2 regions of the Cronobacter condimenti 1330 genome follow, and region 1 is predicted to be linked to the other one. Evidence: predicted binding sites of a transcription regulator. Region 1 holds the regulator's gene; the other holds the start of a gene.
The links. The regulator CRP, encoded in region 1, controls carbon source genes, mostly activating them, when cyclic AMP is high. The targets are predictions, from matches to a motif close to ATGTGANNNNNNTCACAT.

Region 1 (5,225 bases):
GCTGAATCTGTTGAAAGCCAACGCCACTCGCAAGCTGAAAGCCTGGCCCGGCACGCTGCCGGTTGATCTGACCCAGCTTAAACGCCTGCGACGCCTGCGTGACTTTGACGATTTGATCACGTCGAAAATCCACGGTTTTACCGACGCAGTGGATTACTATCGCCAGTGCAGCGCCCTGCCGCGGCTCACTGCTATCACGCGTCCGACGCTTATCATTCACGCCAAAGATGACCCGTTTATGGATCATCACGTGATCCCCGATATCACCACGCTGCCTGCTAATATTGAATATCAGCTGACGGAACATGGCGGTCACGTGGGTTTCGTCGGCGGCACGCTGCGCCAGCCGAAAATGTGGCTGGAACAGCGCATTCCTGACTGGTTAACCCCTTATCTGGACCGATAAATGATCATTCCCTGGCAAGAAGTCGACCCTGAGACGCTGGATCGCCTGATTGAAGCCTTCGTCTTGCGCGAAGGCACCGATTATGGTGAACATGAACGCTCGCTTGAGCAAAAGGTCGCCGATGTGCGGCGTCAGTTGCAAAGCGGCGAAGCCGTTCTGGTGTGGTCCGAACTGCACGAAACGGTCAATATCATGCCGCGCTCGCAGTTTCGCGGTTAATCTTGCCAGGCGGAGCCTTGCCCCGCCGCTTCAGGGAGTTGTCTCGCTATGTCTGCCAAACATCCGGTCATCGCTGTCACGGGCTCCAGCGGCGCGGGAACCACCACTACCAGCCTCGCGTTTCGTAAAATCTTTGCACAATTAAACCTGCGCGCCGCCGAGGTCGAAGGCGATAGCTTCCATCGCTACACGCGCCCCGAAATGGACATGGCTATCCGTAAAGCGCGCGATCTGGGCCGTCACATTAGCTATTTCGGCCCGGAAGCGAACGACTTCGGCCTGCTGGAGCAAACTTTTGTCGAGTACGGCCTGACCGGTACAGGGCAGTCGCGCAAATACCTGCACACCTACGATGAGGCAGTGCCGTGGAATCAGGTGCCAGGCACGTTTACGCCGTGGCAACCGCTGCCGGAACCGACAGACGTGTTGTTCTACGAAGGGCTACATGGCGGCGTGGTAACTCCGCAAAACGACGTGGCGAAACATGTGGATTTGCTGGTGGGCGTGGTGCCTATCGTCAACCTGGAGTGGATACAAAAGATGATCCGCGATACCAGCGAGCGCGGCCATTCCCGCGAGGCGGTGATGGACTCTGTCGTGCGTTCGATGGAGGATTACATCAACTACATCACGCCACAGTTCTCTCGTACGCATATCAACTTCCAGCGCGTGCCGACAGTGGATACGTCCAACCCGTTTGCCGCCAAAGGCATCCCGTCGCTTGATGAAAGCTTCGTCGTCATCCATTTCCGTAATCTGGATAATATTGACTACCCGTGGCTGCTTGCGATGCTGCAGGGTTCGTTTATTTCCCACATCAATACGCTAGTGGTGCCGGGCGGGAAAATGGGGCTGGCGATGGAGTTAATTATGTTGCCGCTGGTGCAACGACTGATGGAAGGCAAGCAGATCGACTGAGATCATGCCCGGTGGCGCTGCGCTTACCGGGCCTACAAAGACAGTTAGCGTGTGAACGGGTCAGCGAAGCGCCGCCCGCCGCGCCATTACCCTTCGATAACTTCGTAAGAGTGCGTGATATCTACGCCTTTACCGAGCATCAACGCGACCGAGCAATATTTCTCCGCCGACAGATCCACCGCACGCGCGACCGCCGCCTCTTTCAGGGCCTTGCCCGTCACCACGAAATGCAGATTGATATGTGTGAACAGACGCGGCGCTTCTTCGCGACGCTCAGAGGTCAGCTTCACTTCACAATCGGTCACGTCGTGACGGCCTTTTTGCAGAATAGAAACCACGTCAATCGCGCTGCAACCGCCAGCGGCCATCAGCACCATTTCCATCGGGCTCGGCGCTTTGTCGCCGGAGTTGCCGTCCATCAGAATCTGGTGGCCGGATGCGGACTCACCCAGGAAGGTTAAGCCTTCCACCCATTTCACTCGTGCATGCATGATTATCACTCCAGGGCATTCATTTTCCTGACAGATTACGCGGGCGCGTCGTCAGAGGCAATGGAAGGCGACCTGCGTCAAGCTGAAACGAGACAACAGGAGACACCTGATAAAAGCTATGCTAAAACAGTCTGGATGCAGCGGCGATACATTGATGTTACGCATGTATGCAGAGGAGAAGACAATTTATCGGCTGCGACGTCCACGGACAGCCAACTTCCCTGGACGCGGGAAGATGATGATTGCAAAGCCAGACAGGGGTTACGCGCCCTGTCTTTGGAGCCAGTTTAAAACAGAGGATAACCGCGCATGGTGCTTGGCAAACCGCAAACAGACCCGACTCTTGAATGGTTCTTGTCTCATTGCCACATTCATAAATATCCATCTAAGAGCACGCTGATTCACCAGGGTGAAAAAGCGGAGACGCTGTATTACATCGTCAAAGGCTCAGTGGCAGTGTTGATCAAAGATGAAGAGGGCAAGGAGATGATCCTCTCGTACCTGAATCAGGGAGACTTCATCGGCGAACTGGGTTTGTTCGAGGAAGGTCAGGAACGCAGCGCCTGGGTTCGCGCTAAAACTGCCTGTGAAGTGGCTGAGATCTCTTATAAAAAATTCCGTCAGCTGATTCAGGTAAACCCGGATATTCTGATGCGTCTCTCCTCACAGATGGCGCGTCGTCTGCAGGTCACCTCTGAAAAAGTCGGTAACCTGGCGTTCCTCGACGTGACAGGCCGCATCGCGCAGACGCTGCTGAATCTCGCAAAACAGCCGGACGCCATGACCCATCCGGACGGCATGCAGATCAAAATCACCCGTCAGGAAATCGGTCAGATCGTGGGCTGCTCCCGCGAAACCGTGGGCCGTATCCTGAAAATGCTTGAAGATCAGAACCTGATCTCCGCGCACGGGAAAACTATCGTGGTTTACGGAACCCGCTAAGGTTCCTGAAAAAAACGGCGTGTCGCTTCGGTAACACGCCGTTTTTGTTTCTATACTTCTCCCCTATGTGGCGTCGTCTTATCTATCACCCTGAAATCAATTACGCTTTGCGGCAAACACTGATCTTAAGCCTGCCGGTGGCGGTCGGGTTGATGCTGGGCCACTTACAACAGGGATTACTCTTCTCACTGGTGCCCGCCTGCTGCAACATCGCTGGTCTCGACACCCCGCATAAACGTTTTTTCAAACGCCTTATCATCGGCGCCTCGCTCTTCGCGCTTAGTAGTCTTGCGGTACAGTTTCTGCTGCTACAGGCGGTGCCGCTGCCGCTTATTTTGCTGATGCTGGCGCTGTTGCTTGGCGTCACGGCGGAAATCAGCCCGCTTCACGCGCGCCTGCTGCCCGCGTCGCTCATCGCCGCCATTTTCACCCTAAGTCTCGCCGGGAATATGCCCGTCTGGCAGCCGATGCTGCTCTATATCCTTGGCACGCTCTGGTACGGCGCGTTCAACGGCTTCTGGTTCTGGCTGTGGCGCGAGCAGCCGCTGCGTGAGTCGCTAAGCCTGATTTATAAAAGCCTCGCCGACTACTGCGAAGCAAAATACAGTCTGCTGACGCGCCACACCGACCCGGAACAGGCGCTACCGCCGCTGCTGGTGCATCAGCAAAAAGTGGTGGATCAGATAAGCCAGTGTTATCAGCAGTTGCAGATGCTGGCAGCTACCCGGCAGAACGGTTACAAGCGCCTGCTGCGCTCGTTTCAGGTGGCGCTCGATCTTCAGGAGCATATTTCGGTCTCGCTGCATCAGCCAGGCGAAGTACAAAAACTGGTGGAGCGCAGCCACGCCGAAGAAGTGCTGCGCTGGACAGCCCAGACCGTGGCCACGCGTCTTCGCACGCTCTCAGACGACATTCTTTATCACCGCTATTCGCACCGCTTTTCAATGGATAAACAGGTCGCGGCGCTGGCGAAAATCGCCCGCCAGCACCCGGATAACCCCGTCGGACAGTTCTGCGAATATCACTTCAGCCGTATCGCACGCGTGCTGCGCACCCAGCGTCCGCTTTATGCCCGCGACATGATGGACAGCGGCCAGCGACGTTTGCCGCTGTTACCTGCCCTGAAAAGCTATTTGTCGCTCAAATCCGCCGCGCTACGCACTTCGGCGCGACTGGGCGTAATGCTGGCGGCGGCCGGTCTGCTGGCGAGCGTGTTTCAGCTGCCAAAACCCTACTGGATCCTGATGACGGTTCTGTTCGTGACGCAAAACGGCTATGGCGCGACGCGCGTGCGCATTCTGCATCGTGCGGGCGGGACGCTGGCGGGGTTGATTATCGCGGGCATTACGCTTCACCTGAAGGTGCCACAGGGCTATACGCTGCTCGGCATGCTGCTGGTGACGCTCATCAGTTATCTCATCATCCGGCGCAACTACGGCTGGGCGATGATCGGCTTTACCGTGACGGCGGTCTATTCGCTACAACTTCTGACGCTGAACGGCGAACAGTACATCGTGGCGCGCCTGATAGACACGCTGACGGGTTGCCTTATCGCCTTCGGCGGTATGGTCTGGCTTTGGCCGCAGTGGCAAAGCGGCCTGCTGCGACAGAATGCGCATGACGCCCTGGAGGCCGACCAGGAGGCGCTGCGCCTGATCCTGAGCGACGATCCGCAACCCGCGCCGCTCGCCTGGCAGCGCATGCGCGTTAACCAGGCGCACAACGCGCTCTATAATTCACTCAATCAGGCGATGCAGGAGCCAGGCTTTAACAGCCGTTATCTGGAAGATATGCGCCTGTGGGTGACGCACAGCCAGTTTATCGTCGAGCATGTTAACGCCATCACGACGCTTGCCCGCGAGCAGGCCTCACTCACGCCAGAGGCGGCGGCGCGTTATTTGCAGGCGTGTGAAATCGCACTGCAACGCTGTCAGCAGCGGCTGGAATATGACGCGCCGGGCGAGACGCAAAATGAGTCGGTGCTGGAAGGGGAAGAGGTATTACCGGAAGGGCCGCTCAGCGTCATGGAACATCATCTGCTGCGCATCCTTGACCATCTGCGCACCATGCATACCATTTCATCTGTGGCGTGGCGTCAGCGACCGCATCACGGCATCTGGCTCAGGCGCCGCCTGAGCCAGCCGCGCTGATTAGTTGTTCACCACGCGTGCTACGGCGTCTGCAAAACGGCGCATGCCTTCATCAATATCCGCGGTTTCCACCAGCAGTGACGGCGCAAAGCGCATCAC
Region 2 (5,225 bases), 430 kb from region 1:
TTTAGAACCACCAACGATGGCGACCATCGGTCGAGCCGGCTCTTTCAGCGCTTTACCCAGCGCGTCCAGTTCTTCTGCCAGCAGCGGGCCTGCGCATGCCACATCAGCGAATTTACCTACGCCATGGGTGGATGCCTGCGCGCGGTGCGCGGTACCAAACGCATCCATGACAAATACGTCACACAGCGCGGCGTATTTTTTGGACAGCGTTTCGTCGTCTTTCTTCTCGCCTTTGTTAAAGCGAACGTTTTCCAGAACCACCAACTCGCCTTCAGCAACTTCAACGCCGTCGAGGTAATCTTTCGCCAGACGAACCGGCGCGTTCAGTTTGTCTTTCAGGTAGTTCACTACCGGCAGCAGAGAGAATTCTTCGTTGTATTCGCCTTCGGTCGGGCGACCCAGGTGGGAGGTCACCATCACTTTAGCGCCCTGTTTCAGAGCCAGTTCGATGGTCGGCAGAGACGCGCGGATACGCGCATCAGAGGTAACTTTACCCTCTTTTACCGGAACGTTGAGATCGGCACGGATCAGAACGCGTTTACCTGCCAGATCCAGATCGGTCATCTTAATTACAGACATGGTGAATCCTCTCGTTGATTCTTAAAGTTTTGCAGATGCCCTATGTACAGCCCGAAAGCAGTAACGCAGGACACCTTACCTGAAACCAATAGCTGCCATCGCTAACGTGGTGTCGAGCATCCGGTTAGCGAAGCCCCATTCGTTATCGCACCAGACCAGCGTTTTAATCAGGTGCGCTCCACTCACCCTTGTTTGGGTGCCGTCCACAATGGCGCTGTGTGGATCGTGGTTAAAATCTGTTGAGACCAACGGTAATTCCGTATAGTCAACTATACCATGAAATGCACCCTGTGCCGCTTTTTGCAGCAACAGGTTGACTTCATGGGCTTTTACTGCTTTTTGCACCGTCACGCTTAAATCAATCGCCGTCACGTTAATAGTAGGCACGCGCACGGCAATAGCCTCAAAACGGTCATGAAATTTAGGAAAAATACGCGTTATACCCGCTGCAAGCTTAGTATCGACCGGAATGATGGACTGACTCGCCGCCCGTGTGCGGCGCAAATCCGGATGATAGGCATCGATAACCTGTTGATCGTGCATTGCAGAATGAATGGTCGTCACGGTGCCGGATTCAATCCCGAACGCGTCGTCAAGCAGCTTAATGATGGGAATAATGCAGTTGGTCGTGCAGGAGGCGTTAGAAATGATTCGATGCTCCGCGCGCAGCGCATCTTCGTTGACGCCGTAAACAACCGTTGCGTCGAGGTCATTGCCGCCAGGATGTGAGAAAAGGACCTTTCGTGCGCCCGCTTCCAGATGGGCGATGCCATCGGCGCGGCTGCCATACACCCCGGTGCAATCAAGCACAACGTCGACATTCAGCGCTTTCCAGGGGAGCGCTGGGATCTCAGGCTCATGCAGCAGACGGATCACATCATTGCCAATCCAGAGCTGCTCTCCTTCCTGGCGAACATCCCACGCGAAGCGGCCATGACTCGTGTCATACTTCAGTAAATGCGCGATGCCCGCTGCGTCGGCCAGTTCATTAATGGCGACCACACTGATTTCCGCGCGACGGCCGGACTCATACAACGCACGAACTACGTTGCGCCCGATGCGACCGAAGCCATTAATCGCTACGCGTAAGGTCATATATCTCCTGCCAGAATCCCGGTTATGAAGAGGCCGACAGAGTAATGCAGCCGCCTTTCCAGGGGAATCCTCGCCCGTCACAAACTACAACCGTTTGATGGATTGTCGAACAATCATTCGACTGAAACGCTTCAGCAAGAATAAGCGAAACATGGAATAAAAGGAATGATAACGCAGCGAAATGAAACCAACTTCTGACCTGCATCACATTTTTTCCGGAATAAATTCCATAGTTACACGTTTGATTTTCGATAACGGATGAAAAAGTACGCATCCTGCGAGAAAGTAAGGGTTACGCAGCATGCCCTCTTCCTGAAATGGGCATCGCTTCACGTTAACAAAGGGAAAAAGATGACGTATCCAGAACAGTACGAAAACGTACCGAATCTACGCGCACGTTTTCGCGGCTGCCTGCTCGGCGGCGCGGTGGGGGATGCGCTTGGCGGTCCGGTTGAATTTTTGAGCCTGTCGGAAATTATCACGCGCTACGGCGCGCCAGGCGTAAAGGATTACGAACACGCCTGGGGCGGAAAAGGTAAAATCACCGACGATACCCAGATGACATTGTTTACCGCCGAAGGGTTACTACGAGCGTGGACACGCGCGTCTGTGCGCGGCATCGGCCCGGCGTTCACGTCCGTCACTGCCCATGCTTATTTGCGCTGGCTACTGACGCAGGGCGAGCGCAACCGACACGATCTGCTGGATACGGCCTCGCTTTCTGGCTGGCTAATCCGCCACGAGGCCCTCTTCCATCCACGCGCGCCGGGTGCGACTTGCCTCACCGCGCTGCGCGAAATGCGTGCTTTCGGGGAGCCTGCCCGTAACCATAGCAAAGGGTGCGGCGGTGTGATGCGCGTAGGGCCAGTAGGCCTGTTTTATGTGCGATACCCTGAACAAGATGGCCTGCAGGCCGCGTTTGATACCGGCTGCCAGCTTGCGGCACTCACGCACGGTCATCCGACCGGGTATCTTACCGGCGGTGTGCTGGCGGCATTGATTTTCCAGCTCGTTAAGGACGTACCGCTGGAGACAGCCCTGGATGGTGCAGTCGCATTGTTAGTCCGTGCACCCGGCCATGACGAAACGCGGCGTGTGCTTGAACGTGCCCGCGAGCTTGCCGGTTCGCCGCGCTCAGCTGAAGAGCCTGTTAGCGCACTCGGCGAAGGCTGGGTCGCGGAAGAAGCGCTCGCCATCGCGGTTTATTGCGCGCTGCGCGCCCGCTCGTTTGAAGAGGGCGTCTTGATGGCGGTGAATCACAGCGGCGATTCCGATTCCACTGGCGCGATTGCCGGCAATCTGCTGGGCGCGATGTATGGCCTGACGGCAATTCCCGAGCACTGGCAGACGCGGCTTGAACTCAACGCGGTGATTCAGGAAATGGCAGACGATCTGCTGGCGTACCGCGACTGGCAGATTTCAGACTATGACGACACGCCGACTGCCCGTGCGTTACGCGAAAAATATCCGGGCGACTGAGACCAAAAAAAAGGGAGGCCAGTGGCCTCCCGTTTTCATCAGTGGCGAACGATTACAGAATCGCTTTCGCCTGGCTTACTACGTTATCTACGGTAAAGCCGAACTCTTCAAACAGCTGCTCAGCCGGGGCCGATTCCCCGAAGGTGGTCATGCCCACTACCGCGCCGTTCAGGCCAACATATTTGAACCAGTAATCAGCGATACCCGCTTCAATCGCTACGCGCGCGCTCACCGCTTTCGGCAACACGGCTTCGCGGTATGCCGCATCCTGTTTGTCGAACACGTCGGTGGACGGCATAGAGACCACGCGGGCTTTCACGCCTTCCGCTGCCAGTTTATCGGCTGCGGCAACCGCCAGTTCAACTTCTGAACCGGTCGCGATGAAGATCAGCTGCGGCTGGCCGTCGCAATCTTTCAGAACGTACGCGCCACGGGCGATATCCGCCAGTTGCTGCTCGCTACGCGGCTGCTGCGCCAGGTTCTGACGGGAGAAAATCAGCGCGGTCGGGCCATCGTGACGCTCAACAGCGTATTTCCACGCCACGGCAGATTCTACCTGGTCACACGGACGCCATGTGCTCATGTTCGGGGTCACGCGCAGGGCCGCCAGCTGTTCAACAGGCTGGTGAGTCGGGCCATCTTCGCCAAGACCGATCGAGTCGTGGGTATAAACCATCACCTGACGCTGTTTCATCAGCGCCGCCATACGTACTGCGTTACGGGCATATTCCACGAACATCAGGAAAGTCGAGGTGTATGGCAGGAAACCGCCGTGCAGCGCAATACCGTTCGCGATAGCGGTCATACCGAATTCGCGCACGCCGTAATGAATGTAGTTGCCCGCAGCATCTTCATTAATAGCTTTAGAACCAGACCAGATAGTCAGGTTGCTCGGGGCGAGGTCAGCAGAGCCGCCCAGGAATTCCGGCAGCAGTTTGCCGAAAGCTTCGATGGCATTCTGAGACGCTTTACGGCTGGCGATTTTCGCCGGGTTTGCCTGCAGATTAGCAATGAACGCCTGCGCTTTAGCCGCAAAGTCGGACGGCATTTCGCCTTTCATACGACGGGTGAATTCAGCCGCTTCCTGCGGGAACGCTTTCGTGTAGGCAGCGAATTTTTCGTTCCAGGCGCTTTCTTTTACCTGGCCCATCTCTTTGGCATCCCACTGCGCGTAAATTTCCTGCGGGATAACAAATGGTTCGTATTTCCAGCCCAGTTGCTCGCGGGTCGCTGCGACTTCAGCCTCGCCCAGCGGCGCGCCGTGGGAGTCGTGCGTACCAGCTTTGTTCGGCGAACCGAAACCGATGACGGTTTTGCACATCAGCAGAGACGGTTTGTCGGTAACGGAACGTGCTTCTTCGATAGCGCGTTTAATGGAATCTGCGTTGTGACCGTCAACGCCACGCACAACGTGCCAGCCGTAGGCTTCAAAGCGTTTCGCGGTATCGTCAGTGAACCAGCCTTCAATGTGGCCGTCGATAGAGATGCCGTTGTCGTCGTAGAACGCTACCAGTTTACCAAGACCCAGCGTACCGGCCAGGGAGCAAACTTCGTGGGAGATGCCTTCCATCATGCAACCGTCGCCCATAAAGGCGTAGGTGTAATGGTCAACAATGTCATGTCCCGGACGGTTGAACTGCGCCGCCAGCGTGCGTTCGGCAATAGCCATACCGACAGCGTTCGCGATGCCCTGCCCGAGCGGCCCCGTCGTCGTTTCCACGCCCGGCGTGTAACCGACTTCCGGATGCCCCGGCGTTTTAGAGTGCAGCTGACGGAAGTTTTTCAGTTCTTCAATCGGCAGATCATAACCGGTGAGGTGCAGCAGGCTGTAAATCAGCATAGAGCCATGACCGTTAGACAGCACAAAACGGTCGCGGTCTGCCCAGGAAGGGTTCTGCGGGTTATGGTTCAGGAAATCACGCCACAGGACTTCGGCAATGTCAGCCATGCCCATCGGGGCACCCGGATGGCCGGATTTGGCTTTTTGTACTGCGTCCATGCTGAGCGCACGAATAGCATTGGCAAGCTCTTTACGAGAGGACATTTTGACTCCAGATCGGATAGTTGAAGGC

Region 2: the regulator CRP is predicted to act here: its motif matches at 1,867-1,884, upstream of epd (erythrose-4-phosphate dehydrogenase).

The regions. Positions count from the first base shown of each region.
Region 1 covers NZ_CP012264.1:3,987,806-3,993,030, forward strand. Annotated here, with positions in the region: gene AFK62_RS18360 (hydrolase) at 1-406, shown strand, start outside; gene AFK62_RS18365 (YheU family protein) at 407-625, shown strand; gene AFK62_RS18370 (phosphoribulokinase) at 674-1,543, shown strand; gene AFK62_RS18375 (OsmC family protein) at 1,630-2,034, opposite strand; gene crp (cAMP-activated global transcriptional regulator CRP) at 2,344-2,976, shown strand; gene AFK62_RS18385 (YccS/YhfK family putative transporter) at 3,042-5,126, shown strand; gene argD (bifunctional acetylornithine/succinyldiaminopimelate transaminase) at 5,127-5,225, opposite strand, start outside.
Region 2 covers NZ_CP012264.1:3,558,994-3,564,218, forward strand. Annotated here, with positions in the region: gene pgk (phosphoglycerate kinase) at 1-579, opposite strand, end outside; gene epd (erythrose-4-phosphate dehydrogenase) at 655-1,674, opposite strand; gene AFK62_RS16235 (ADP-ribosylglycohydrolase family protein) at 2,026-3,153, shown strand; gene tkt (transketolase) at 3,206-5,197, opposite strand.